2 regions of the Devosia sp. Leaf64 genome follow, and region 2 is predicted to be linked to the other one. Evidence: predicted binding sites of a transcription regulator. Region 2 holds the regulator's gene; the other holds the start of a gene.
The links. Region 2 encodes PhoB, which activates phosphate uptake and scavenging genes when phosphate is short. Its sites were predicted from a motif close to TGTCATNNANCTGTCAT; they were not measured.
Positions count from the first base shown of each region.

Region 1: ASE94_RS12020 (DUF2794 domain-containing protein) is a predicted target of PhoB. The motif match lies at 3,983-3,999, and genes of this name have one in related genera.

Region 1 covers NZ_LMLO01000019.1:170,523-177,008, reverse strand. Annotated here, with positions in the region: gene ASE94_RS12045 (invasion associated locus B family protein) at 1-417, opposite strand, end outside; gene thpR (RNA 2',3'-cyclic phosphodiesterase) at 636-1,175, opposite strand; gene ASE94_RS12035 (Bax inhibitor-1/YccA family protein) at 1,414-2,184, shown strand; gene ASE94_RS12030 (GNAT family N-acetyltransferase) at 2,282-2,779, shown strand; gene ASE94_RS12025 (GNAT family N-acetyltransferase) at 2,999-3,478, opposite strand; gene ASE94_RS12020 (DUF2794 domain-containing protein) at 3,475-3,921, opposite strand; gene ASE94_RS12015 (DUF1223 domain-containing protein) at 4,233-4,970, opposite strand; gene acnA (aconitate hydratase AcnA) at 5,099-6,486, opposite strand, start outside.
Region 2 covers NZ_LMLO01000024.1:368,598-375,083, forward strand. Annotated here, with positions in the region: gene ASE94_RS19480 (hypothetical protein) at 1-46, shown strand, start outside; gene ASE94_RS19485 (MYG1 family protein) at 63-986, opposite strand; gene ASE94_RS19490 (GGDEF domain-containing protein) at 1,177-2,316, shown strand; gene phoB (phosphate regulon transcriptional regulator PhoB) at 2,320-3,021, opposite strand; gene phoU (phosphate signaling complex protein PhoU) at 3,127-3,843, opposite strand; gene pstB (phosphate ABC transporter ATP-binding protein PstB) at 3,867-4,649, opposite strand; gene pstA (phosphate ABC transporter permease PstA) at 4,718-6,082, opposite strand; gene pstC (phosphate ABC transporter permease subunit PstC) at 6,084-6,486, opposite strand, start outside.

The sequences.
Region 1 (6,486 bases), on a different contig from region 2:
GGTGCTGCCAGCCTTGAAGGCGGACACAAAACCTGCCTCGTCGCCGGTCGAAGCGAGCCAGGCGGCCGAACCTTCGGTGACCATCGGATAGGATTTGGAATCGACCGCGACGCTGGCATTGGCGCTGGTCGGATTGAATGGGTAGCCGATCAAGGTCTGCACTTCGTTCTTCGTGCCGAGGCCCTTGCGGTGAATGATCATGAAGTGGATCGGGTCGCGATTGGCGCCCGCAGGTTCCGATTTGCTCGGGGTCGCCGAAACATAGCAGATCTGGCCGCTTGCATCGGTTGCCTGCCAGGCGGTCCATGAATTGAACGTACCCAGCTCCGTGGCCTGCTGCGCCTGGGCGGCGGCTGCAAATGTCACGAATGCACCTACCGCGAGCCCAAATGCGAGGCCACCGGTCTTTGTCTTCATTGCCAATTCTTCCTCTTTTCGCTGCCAGTTTGCGGGGGATGCGTCCGCCCAGCATGCCGCAAACATGGTTACCAAGCCGTCAAGCGGGGCGCTTGTGTGCGGCTTTTGCCTCAAATGATCGGTAATCGCGGCGGCAATTTGGCATGGATGGGGCATGCGCCCCCGCTTTGAACCGAGAGGGTTAAAAGAGGGCTAACGCTTGCGTGAGGAGAGCGGATTTATGCTGCGAGGGGATAGGTTTGCTCAACCACATAGGGCCCGCCGCCCACCGAATCCCGGCTCGAAAAGAGAACGAAGCGCGGCACCGCAAATGTCAGCGGCTCGAACCGTCCCGCCTCTGCGATATAGCGCGCGACCTCTTCGGCACTCGTGCCGCGCAAGCGGGCGAGCGTCACATGAGGCACGAATTTGCGCCCTTCGGCCGGCAGCCCCGCACGCTGGAGCATGCGTTCCTGGGCAGATTGGAGACGGCTCAAGGCTTCGCTCGGCTCGACGCCAGCATAGAGCGCGCGGGGCTTATCGCCGCCAAACGTGCCCAAATGCGTGAGGCGAATGGGAAAGCGCAGGCTTTCGCTCAGGTAATCGAGATTGTCGGCCGCATCATTGGCGGTCTGATTATCGACATCGCCGATAAAGCGCAGCGTAATGTGATAATTATCGGGATCGATCCAGCGGGCGCCGGTGAGGCCACCACGCTTGAGCGAGAGCGCAAAGCCGATATCGGGCGGGATCTCGAGGCCGGTAAAAAGCCGGGGCATGGCAAGTCTCCCTGGCGGGCAACTACATCAATGATAGGCTCGCCGAAACACTACATGCAGGGTCCGGCAAGCGACTTGAGCCTAGCACAATCAGGTCATCGAACCAGTCCCGATGTCGCAGGCGGGCATTTTGCCTTGTAAATCAAAAGGGCCGACGCCATATTTGCAATCAAGTGGCAAGTGCCAATTGCCCCCGGCGGTTTGGAGACCGCGATTTTCCAAGTGAAAGGGAATGAGAATGGCTGAATATGACCGTCAGACCCTCGGTGCGCGGGCCGGCTCGGCCGCGGCCATCGACGAGGGCCTACGCAGCTACATGCTGCGCGTTTACAATTACATGGGCCTCGGCCTCGTCGTCACCGGCGTTGCTGCCTACTTTGCGGCTGCTGCCGCCATCACCACCGATCCCAACGCCGCCGTTGGCGAACTCGCCAATGGGCAGCTCGTCACCCAGTGGGGTGCGCTGCTCTATGCCAGCCCGCTGCAGTGGGTCGTGATGCTTGCGCCTCTGGCCTTCGTGCTGGTGCTGAGCTTTGGTATCAACAAGCTGAGCGTGACAGCGGCACAGGGCGTCTTCTGGGCCTTCGCGGCCGTTATGGGGCTCTCGCTGTCGTCGATCTTCCTCGTTTATACCGATGCGTCGATCGCCAAGGTGTTCTTCATCACTGCCGCTACCTTCGGCGCGATGAGCCTTTATGGCTACACCACCAAGCGTGACCTCACCGGCATGGGCAACTTCCTGATGATGGGCCTGATCGGTATCATCATCGCCTCGATCGTCAATATCTTCATGCAGTCCTCGATGATGGAATTCATCATCTCGGTTGTTGGCGTGCTGATCTTCACGGGCCTGACCGCCTATGACACGCAGAAGATCAAGGAAAGCTACTCGTCCGCCTACGGCGCCGAGGCGATGGCCAAGAATGCCATCATGGGTGCCCTGTCGCTTTACCTCGACTTCATCAACCTCTTCATGATGCTCCTCCGCCTCTTCGGCAATCGCGAGTAATCAGCAGGTTCCTTGATCGAACAATCAAGGAAAATGGTTGGACGAAAATTCGGACCGCAGCTTACAAAGGCTGCGGTCCTTTTCTTTGTGCACGCTCATGTCCGATTTCACTCTTCGCCCCTTCGCCTGGTCCGACGTTCCCGCCATCACCCGTATTTACCGGCACTATGTCGACCACACCGCCATCACCTTCGATACCGAAGCGCCGGGCGAGGAGGCGATCGCAGAAAAATATGCGGGGCTTTTGAAATTGGGGCATCCGGTGATCATTGCCGAGGGCGCGAGCAAGGTGCTCGGCTATGCCTATGCGAGCTTTTATCGCCCGCGCGCCGCCTACCGGTTTACCTGCGAAGATTCGCTCTATCTCGACCCTGCGGAAACCGGCAAGGGCCTCGGCAAGGCCATGCTGACCGAACTGCTGGCGCAATCGAAAGCGCATGGTTTCAAGCAGATGTTAGCGGTGATCACGGCTGACACGGCCAATTCGATCGCTATCCACGAAAAGTTCGGCTTTGAGCGCGTGGGCTACTACAAATCCGTCGGTCTCAAATTCGACCGCTGGCACGATATCGTGCATTTGCAGAAGGCGCTCTGACGCGATTATCACCCCGTCTGAAGACGGGATGACAGCGGCTGATTTGTCTGGATTGGGGCTGGTCCTACCCGACGGATGAATTAGCGTCCGCCGTCGCCTATCCGGCTCGTCCGGGTGGTCCATGGGGAGGCGGGATGGATTGCCCGGACAAGCCGGGCAATGACGGTGGAGCCGGGATTAAAGAGTGCTTGTTTCAGGCGCTGCTTAAGGGGTAAGGGGCTAGCCAGACGCAGTTAAAAGCTTCCGCATTGGATAGCCGTTGACGGTGCGGCTCGTGGCTCGGGGGCCGTTTTCGAGCCAGCCGGCGCTGCGATAGAAGCGCCGTGCAGTTTCCGTGGCTTCGAGATTGCCTTCGGCAAAGCCGAGGGCCAGAAGTTCCTGCTCCAACCGATGCAGCAGTGCCTTGCTGACGCCGCGGAAGCGCGCAGTGGGGGCGACGTAGTTGAGACCGATCTTGCCGCTGGTATCCACGGCGCCGACGGCGGCAATCTCGCCGTCAAGTTCAGCGACGAAGACGCGTAGGTCCGGGTTGGCCACGGTTTTCGCAACACCCGCTTCGGACTTGTTGGCCGTCCAGGCGGCGAGCGCCTTTTCGTCGTCCCGGTGATCGGTAACGCAGAGTTCGGTGATCGAGTCGATAAGGACGCGGCTCATCGCCGGCACGTCAGCCAGTATGGCGCGGCGGATGTTTATGCTCATCCAACCACGGCGAGATCGGGATCGAGCACGCGCAAGACCTGGCTCAGGTCATGGCCACGCTTGAGGATCCGGCCCTGCTGGTTGGTGATCAAATATTGGCCCTGCTTGGCGCGGAGTTTTGGATTTTTCTCGACCACATAAAGCGGGCGTTCGGAGACGCGGGCGTAGATGGAGAAAAGCGCGCGATCTTTCAAAAAGTCCATGGCGTAGTCGCGCCACTCCCCTGCCCCGACCTTGCGGCCATAGACGGCCAGGATCTGCATCAGTTCGCGGCGGTCAAAGGCAACGATGGGTTGAACGGGACGAGCGGGCTGGTTGGCGGGCTCACCGACATGCACCAGCGACAAGCCGGCTTCATTTGGCTGACGACCCTGCACGGGACCTCCGGGGGTTATGTCATCGCTCATGCGCGCCGCGACCTCAAGAAGTCGCTCAGTGCGCATTCGCTTTCTCTTTAGCGCCTGTCTGCCCCCTGAAACCGGTACCCACTTTCAGGAGACAGGCTGTAGTCATGTTGTCACAATCTCAGGCCATGGCAAGGGGCTTCAAAAACCCAATTTCAGCCATGATTCGTCCTTTGTGGCGCCCCATTGGCCCGGCATGTTTCAACCATTGCCTCCAGCGGCTGGCAATCGGACCGACCGAGCCCCCAAACTAAGACGTTCGGTTGCCAGCCTCCTTAACTGACCTGTCAGTCACGCCTGCTCCATGCCCCCGGAGCAGGCGTTTCTTTTTGTGCCGGTGTCTTCTGGGATCAGGGCTCGTAAGCGGCGGCAGCGAGGATGGAGCCCGGCATACCGCCACGCTCCTGCTGCACGACGATGGCGATGCCGGTATTGGCGTCACCTAAAACTTCGCCAAGCGGGATTTTAAGTTCCGCGCCGCTTTCGCTTTCCCACATGCCCAGAACCTGGCGGCCGGTAACGACCTGCGTATAGACCATGGACTTGCCGGCATTGTCCCCGGTCTCGATCTTGACGTCGGCGCGGTTCTTGAAGGTCACGAGCCAGACGACGGCATCGGAGAGATCGGCCTTGGGCGGCACGACGACCTTGAGCATATCGCCGCTGAGGGTCAGATCCACGGCCAGCGGCAGCGAGGCGCGCTCGACGGCCTGCTGCACATCATGCCGACGCGAGCCAACGACGGCCTTGGCGCCATTGACGACCATTTGCGGCGTATAGATGCGCGAGGAGCCCCAGCTTTTGGCATAGGCCCGCTGGCGATCGGAAAACGCTTCCTGCGCAAACGTGTCCTTCCAGCCGACATAATCCCAATAATCGACGTGATAGGCGAGCGCGACGACATCGTCGCGATCGGCCAGCGCCGTCAGCATGGCATCAGCAGGTGGGCAGGAGGAACAGCCTTGGCTGGTGAAAAGCTCGACAACCGCCTTGGGCGTAATATGCAGCGTTTCCGCCATGGCGGAGCTGGAAAAAACGACATGGGCGACGAGGGCCAGGAGAAGGCCTGAAAGGGGACGAGCGATCATGGGCAAGGTTGTAGGCTGAGGCGATCAAGCCTGCCTAGTCAAAACCGGGTGAGACGGCAGAGATTCTTGGCCCAAAAGTAAATGGCGGCCTTGCGGGCCGCCATTTGAAACCGTGTCGTACCCGTGCTTTACGCGGCGACGAGGCTGCGCAGCACGTAATGCAGGATGCCGCCATTCTTGAAATAATCGAGCTCGTTGGCGGTATCGATACGGCAACGGGTTTCGACATTGAGCACCGAACCATCGGCACGGGTGATCTTGACGGTGACCGTGGCGCGCGGCTCGATAGTTTCGACGCCGGCGATATCGACGGTTTCGGTGCCATCAAGGCCGAGGGTCTGCCAGCTTTCGCCATCCTTGAACTGCAGCGGGATGACGCCCATGCCGACGAGGTTCGAGCGGTGGATACGCTCGAAGCTCTGCGCAATGACAGCCTTGACGCCGAGAAGGTTGGTGCCCTTGGCGGCCCAGTCACGCGAGGAGCCGGTGCCGTATTCCTTGCCGGCAAAGATCACGAGCGGGGTGTTCTTCGCCTGATAGGCCATGGCGGCGTCGTAGATGGCCATCTGCGAGCCATCCGGACCCTTGGTGTAACCGCCTTCGACGCCATCGAGCATCATGTTCTTGATGCGGATATTGGCAAAGGTGCCGCGCATCATGACTTCATGATTGCCGCGACGGGCGCCATAGGAGTTGAAGTCCTTGGGCGCAACCTGGCGTTCGATCAGATACTTGCCCGCTGGAGTGCCCGACTTGAACGAACCGGCCGGAGAGATGTGGTCGGTGGTGATCGAGTCAAGGAAGAGCGCGAGCACGCGGGCCGAGACCACGTCGGTGACGGGCTTGGGCTCCATGGTCAGTTCTTCGAAATATGGCGGGTTCTGCACATAGGTCGAGGAGCCGTTCCAGCCATAGGTCTCGCTGCCTTCGACAGCAATGCCCTGCCAATGCTCGTCGCCCTTGAACACGTCCGAATAGCGCTTGCGGAACATGTCGGCATTGACGTGCTGGCGGACGATCTCGGCGATCTCGTGGTTGGAGGGCCAGATATCCTTGAGATAGACCGGCTGGCCGTTCGAGCCGGTGCCGAGCGGTTCGGTGGTGATATCGACATTGAGCGTGCCGAGGAGCGCATAGGCAACGACCAGCGGCGGGGACGCGAGGTAATTGGCGCGCACGTCGGGGTTCACACGGCCTTCGAAATTGCGGTTGCCCGAGAGGACCGAAGCGGCAACGAGCTTGTTTTCGTTGATCGTGTCGGAAATCGGCTGGGGAAGGGGACCGGAATTGCCGATGCAGGTGGTGCAGCCATAACCGACGAGATTGAAGCCGATGGCATCAAGATCAGCCTGGAGGCCAGCGGCGGTCAGGTAATCGGTGACGACCTGCGAGCCGGGGGCGAGCGAAGTCTTGACCCATGGCTTGGAATTGAGGCCAAGGGCGCGTGCCTTGCGGGCAACGAGACCGGCAGCGACGAGAACCGATGGGTTGGACGTATTGGTGCACGAGGTGATGG
Region 2 (6,486 bases):
TCACAGCCAGATGGAAACCATCGGGCAAGCGCGCCGCGCGCGATAGCGCGGCCCGTCGACTTTTAGGCCGCGTGGCTCTTCAGAGCCTCGGCCACCGCGAGCTCGGCCATTGTCAGGGCGGCAGCGCGGGTTCGCGCAGCGGCGATAAAACGGCCGTTGTGGCAAAACGTGGCGCCGGGAACACCGGATACCTTTTCCAGATCCTCATTGACGAGGCCAGCCCAGGCGGCAGGCAGATCTGCACGAAGCTCGAAGCCTTCGCCGCGACGAATGCCTGTTAGGCACCAATCCTTATCGCGCGGATGGACGACGAAGAGCAGATGGTCGGCGCCGGCTTTTTCGATGGCCGGGCGGAACGGCATGCCCATGGGCAATTCCAGAACGCGGCCTGGCCCGGTTGCCTCGATGGCGGCAAGAACCACGCTTTCAGCGCGCAGCTTTGCCGCTGCCCGCTTGACGCCAGCTTCGACGAAGCTGCGCGCCACGGCAAGCGCCTGCATGAAGGCCTTTTCGTCGGCATCGGTATCGGTGTCGTCGAAATCGGGCTTCAGGGTTTCGAGCAGCGAAGAGAGCGACAGGCCGGCGAGGGGGCCCGACGGGCTCTGCGCGCCATTATCGACGAGATCGATCGGCAGAACGAAACTGCCGTCAAAGCTCTCGTGGATGCTGTCCAAATGGTTTGCTGGGGTGCCGAGGGCGGCGATGTAGTCGCGCCCAAAGTGCTTCCAGACGAGACCGAAGGAGCTGTAGGGCTGACCATCGTCGCGGAGGGGCGCGCCGCGCTGGTGATGATCGAAAATATTGGCCGCTGGATCATAGGCACCGCCGACATCGTAGATGATGCGATCGGGGGCTGGGGCGATCCAATCCGGAGCGCGGGTGCGCACGATGCTGGCCTCAGGAAAGAGGCGCGTGAGGATGACGCTCGAGAGCAGTTCATCGGCATGAAATCCGCCAGAATGGGTGACGAGGAACTGGACAGACATGCCGGATTGCCTTGCTTTCGAACGGTAAGGAAGCGTTAGCCTCAGCTAGCCTGCTTCGGGTGTTTGACGCAATGGTATCAAGCCCATAAGCCTTGCATTAACTGGTCTCGAATAACGTTCACGGGCTTATAGGCCCATCGTGCGTGAGCGGCGTTAGACACCCGCTTCAGACTTGATCCCGGGGAAATAAATGGTCAGCCTCAGTTGGGTGACGACAGCAGGCTTTGCTATTATTGCGACGCTCTGTGTGTGCGTGTTCATCAGTATGCGCCATCTCAAATCGCTGGCCTGGCTGGCCGCGACCGCGGTTGCCGCAACGATCCAGACCGTGTTTTTTGCCGTGGCTGCGAACGATATGGCTTCGTCCATCGCCATTTCCATGCTGACGCCAGCCGCATATCTGGCTTTTGGACAATGCATCCGCGAAGCGCTCGGCCAGAAAGACCAACACTGGCGCCTCTATGCCGTGGTCGCCGTTCTGACCTGCCTTGGTGTCGCGTTGCGCCTGGCTGACGTTCCATTCGTCTATCGGACGTCGATTTTTCAGGCCTCCTGCGCCCTCGCGCTTGGCGACTGCCTGTTCAGGCTGTGGAAATACAAGGGGCGTGGGGCCGCGGAATATGCGCTTTGCGTGGTTGTCGGTGGAACTGCGGCAATGTTCGTCTACCGGTTTTTTGCCTATCCGATCATGTTCAGCGTTGGAACGAAATATGTGACGATCAGCGCCAGCGACCATGAGAGAACCACGCTGACAGTGTCGGCAATCTTGTCGGTTGCCGCATTATTCCTCGCATTGGCGCGGATCATCAATGGCGTGATCTACGACTATCGGCGCCTTTCGGAAATGGACAGCCTAACGGGACTTTTGAACCACCAAGCGTTTCATAGGCTCGCAAGTCCAGCGGGCAAAACGGGCGGCAGCGTGATTTTTTGCGATATCGATCATTTCAAATCCATCAACGACCGGTTCGGCCATCTCGCAGGGGACAAGGCTTTGCGTGCCTTTGCCGATCTCCTGAAAGCCAGCGGCTTTGCGGCGGGGCGGCTTGGGGGCGAAGAGTTTGCGCTGATCCTGCCGGACCTCGCTCCCGAAGTGGCGGCGATCGAGGCTGAGCGCCTGCGAATGAAATATGCCGGCATGCGGCACAGCGCCCTGGCAGAGGATGCCCGGGTCACGGCGAGCTTCGGCATTGCGGGATATGAGCCCGGCGAAGAGCCCCGGCGAGCGTTTTCACGCGCGGATGCGGCGCTCTATGCGGCTAAGTCGAGCGGGCGGAACCGCGTGGCTTTGCATGTGGAAGAAGAGACGGCAGCAAGCGCTGCCGCCTGAGGGTCAGGCTGGCTGGCCGAAGCGCTCGTCGAACGCGTAGCCGGCGCCGCGCACAGTGCGGATCGGATCGCTCTCGCGGCCCCGATTGATGGCGCGGCGGAGGCGGCCGATATGGACGTCGACGGTGCGCTCGTCGACATAGACGTCATTGCCCCAGACGCCATCGAGAAGCTGCTCGCGCGAATAGACGCGACCGGGATGGCGCATGAGATATTCGAGGAGGCGGTATTCGGTCGGGCCCAAGTGCACGTCGCGGGTAGAGCGGCGGACGCGATGGGTGGTGCGGTCGAGTTCGAGATCGCCGACCTTGAGCGCTGCCGTTACGAGGTTCGGATTGGCGCGGCGGAGGAGGGCGTGGATGCGGGCGACCAGTTCGGGAACCGAGAAGGGTTTTACCACATAGTCGTCGGCGCCGGTCGAGAGACCCCGGACGCGCTCTTCCTCTTCGCCGCGGGCAGTGAGCATGATGATGGGAATGCGCTGGGTTTCTTCGCGGGCGCGAAGACGGCGGCAGAGTTCGATGCCTGAGATTTCGGGCAGCATCCAATCGAGCAGGATCAGGTCCGGCAGCTTGTCCTGAATGGCGAGCTGGGCTTCGTCGCCGGTTTCGGCCGTGACGACGCGAAAGCCTTCGGCTTCGAGATTATAGCGCAAGAGGATGGCGATATCGCCCTCGTCTTCAACAACGAGAATGGTCGCGGGCATAGGCGTGCTCCATCGATCGGCCTCAACGTCTGGCCGAAAGTCATGGTTCTTGTGGTTTACCCCCACCCGGCCTCCCCCTGAAAGAGGGGGAGGGGAAGGAAGGGTTTACGCTTTGATCTGCGTGCGGTGCAGTTCCTGCACGTCTGCGGTGAGTTGCTTGCCGGTTTGCAGGTAGTAGGCGCGTTCGGCGATGTTGGTCGCGTGGTCGCCGATGCGCTCGAGGTTTTTGGCGCAGAAGAGGAGATGCGTGCAGGTGGTGATGTTGCGCGGATCTTCCAGCATGTAGGTCAAGAGTTCGCGGAAGAGCGAGGTGTGCATGGCGTCGACTTCGTCGTCGCGGTTGCAGACTTCGACGGCGGCTGCCGCGTCGCGATTGGCATAGGCGTCGAGTGAATCCTTGAGCTGACGGAGGACAAGGGCGGTCATGTTCTTGACGCCATTGTAGAAAGTCGGCTGCAGGTTGATGCCTTCGAGCTTGAGCGAACGGCGAGCCAATTGCTTGGCCATATCGCCGACGCGTTCGAGATCGTTGGCGACGTGAACGGCGGTGATGACCGAGCGCAGGTCGCTCGCCATCGGCTGGCGGCGGGCGATCAGGGAGACGGCCATTTCGTCGATCTTGCGCTGCATGTCGTCGATGCGCTGGTCGGCGATGATGGTGAGGTCGGCCAGCTCGCGATCGAGCTTGAGAAGGGCCTTGGTGCCGTTCTCGATGGCGACTTCGACCTGGCCACCCATTTCGGCAATGGTCTGGGCCAGGGTGTTGAGCTCGTCGGTGAAGGACGAGACGATGTGGTCGGACGTGTTGTTATTGGTGGGCATGATGTTGGCTCCTCGTTCCGCGATCAGCCGATGCGGCCCATGATGTAGTCCTGGGTCTGCTTGTTCACCGGATTGGTGAAGATGTCTTCGGTCTGACCCTGTTCGATCAGATTGCCCAGATGGAAGAAGGCGGTGCGCTGGCTGACGCGGGCGGCCTGCTGCATCGAGTGGGTCACGATGACGATGGTGTAGTTTTCGCGCAGTTCGTCGATCAGCTCTTCGATGACGGCGGTGGCGATCGGGTCGAGGGCCGAGCAGGGCTCGTCCATCAGGATCACTTCGGGGCCAACGGCGATGGCGCGCGCGATGCAAAGACGCTGTTGCTGGCCGCCGGAGAGGCCGGTGCCGGGCTCGGCCAGACGATCCTTCACTTCTTCGAAGAGGCCGGCCTTGCGGAGCGATGACACGACGATTTCGTCGAGATCGGTCTTGTTACGGGCGAGGCCATGGATGCGCGGGCCATAGGCGACGTTGTCGTAGATCGACTTGGGGAAGGGATTGGGCTTCTGGAAGACCATGCCGATGCGGGCGCGCAGTTCGACCACGTCCAGATCCTGGGCATAGATGTCCTCGCCATCGAGCTTGATAGTGCCGCCGACCTTGGCGCCTTCGATGGTGTCGTTCATGCGATTGATGCAGCGCAGGAAGGTCGACTTGCCGCAGCCCGATGGCCCGATGAAGGCGGTGACGGCGCGGTCAGGAATGTCGATCGAAATGCCGTGCAGGGCTTGCTTGGCGCCATAGTGGACGGTGACGTCGCGGGCGGTCAGGCGGATAGGGCGGTCAAGCACGTCAGTCGGGTTCATAGCGGAGTCCAGGTTCTGGGAGGTCTTCTTTACCTTGCCGGCAAGCATATCCATTTGGATCACACTCCTTAAGCGCGCTTTTCAAGGCGGGAGCGGAGATAGATCGCCACGCCGTTGAGCAGGATCATTACCCCAAGCAGCACCATGATGGCGGCTGCGGTGCGGGGCTCGAAGAAATTGCGGTTTTCATTGCCCTGCCAGAGATAGATCTGGACGGGAAGGGCGGCGGCCTGATCGAGCGGGGTCGCGGGGACCGACGCCACGAAGGCCTTCATGCCGATGAGCAGCAGTGGTGCGGTTTCGCCAAGGGCATGGGCGACGCCGAGAATGGTTGCCGTGAGGATCGACGGAAAGGTCACCGGCAGGACGTGGTGGAACACCATCTGGGTTTTCGAGGCACCCATGCCGAGCGCTGCCTGGCGCAGGGCCGGGGAGACGCCCATCAGCGCTCCACGGGTGGCGATGATGATGGTGGGAAGGGTCATCAGCGTCAGCACCAGGCCGCCAACGAGCGGGGCGGAGATCGGCAGGTGGAACCAGTTGATGAACACCGCGGCGCCGAGGAGACCGAAGACGATCGAGGGGACGGCCGCGAGGTTGTTGATATTGACCTCGATGAGATCGGTGAGGCGCGATTTTGGCGCGAACTCTTCGAGATAGATGGCTGCGGCAACGCCGATCGGAACGGCGAGGACGACAACGATCAGCATCATCCAGAGCGTACCGACAAAGGCGCCGAGGAGACCAGCGGAAGCAGGCGCTGAGCGGCTATCGACATTGGTGAAGATCGACCAGGCAAAACCATTGGTGATGGTGCCGTTTTCTTCGAAGATGTCGATCAGGCCACGGGTTGGCGCCGAAAGCTGCTGTTGGGTATCACCAAGCGAGCGATCGATATTGCCCTTGACCCAGTTGGCCGTATTGGCCGAGGCGAGCACATCGACTTCGACGGTCTGGCCGAGGAGCGAGGGATCGCTGACGAACTTTTCGCGAATGGCGTGGCGGGCATTGGTTTCGGGGATCGCGAGAAGTTCGCGGCTCGTAATGTCGTAGCCTTCCGGGAGCGCCTTGCGAAGCGAGGCTTCGACAATGGTGTTCCAGTTGAGGAGCGCAACTTCGCGCTGCCACTTGAGGCTTGCGGCATTGAACTCGGCTTCCGAGGCGAAATCGGCGCGGGCAGGTGCCGGGCCAACGTCGATCACAGCCGGATCATAGGTGACGGCCAGGTGGACGTTGGACTGGATGAATGCCGGGATGCCCTTGCGGAACACATCGACGAACAGCAGGGCCACGAAGCCGAGGGCAAGAGCGATGGCGGCGATGCCAAGGCCGCGGAAGATCTGCTCATTCAGGTGACGGCGGCGAAGGCCGGACCGGACAAGCTTGCGGCGATCGGCGCTGGCGCTCGAGGACGTCTGAATATCGGTAGCCATTTTATTCGTACTGCTCCCGGAAGCGGCGCACGATGTAGAGCGCGAAGATGTTGAGGCAGAGGGTCACGACGAAGAGCGTCAGGCCCAGAGCAAAGCCGACCAGGGACTGCGGGCCGGTGAAATCGGTATCGCCGGTGAGCTGGTTGACGATCGAGACTGTGATGGTCGAGACGGGCTCGAGCGGATTGCCGCGAAGGATGGGCGCGTTACCGGCCGCAAGCACCACGATCATGGTTTCGCCGATGGCGCGGCTGACGGCGAGAAGGAAGGCGCCGACGATGCCGGGAAGGGCGGCGGGCAGAAGGACGTTGCGGATCGTCTCGGACTGCGTCGCGCCAAGGCCATAGGCACCATCGCGCAGGGTGCGCGGCACCTGGTTGAGGATGTCATCGGAAAGGGACGAG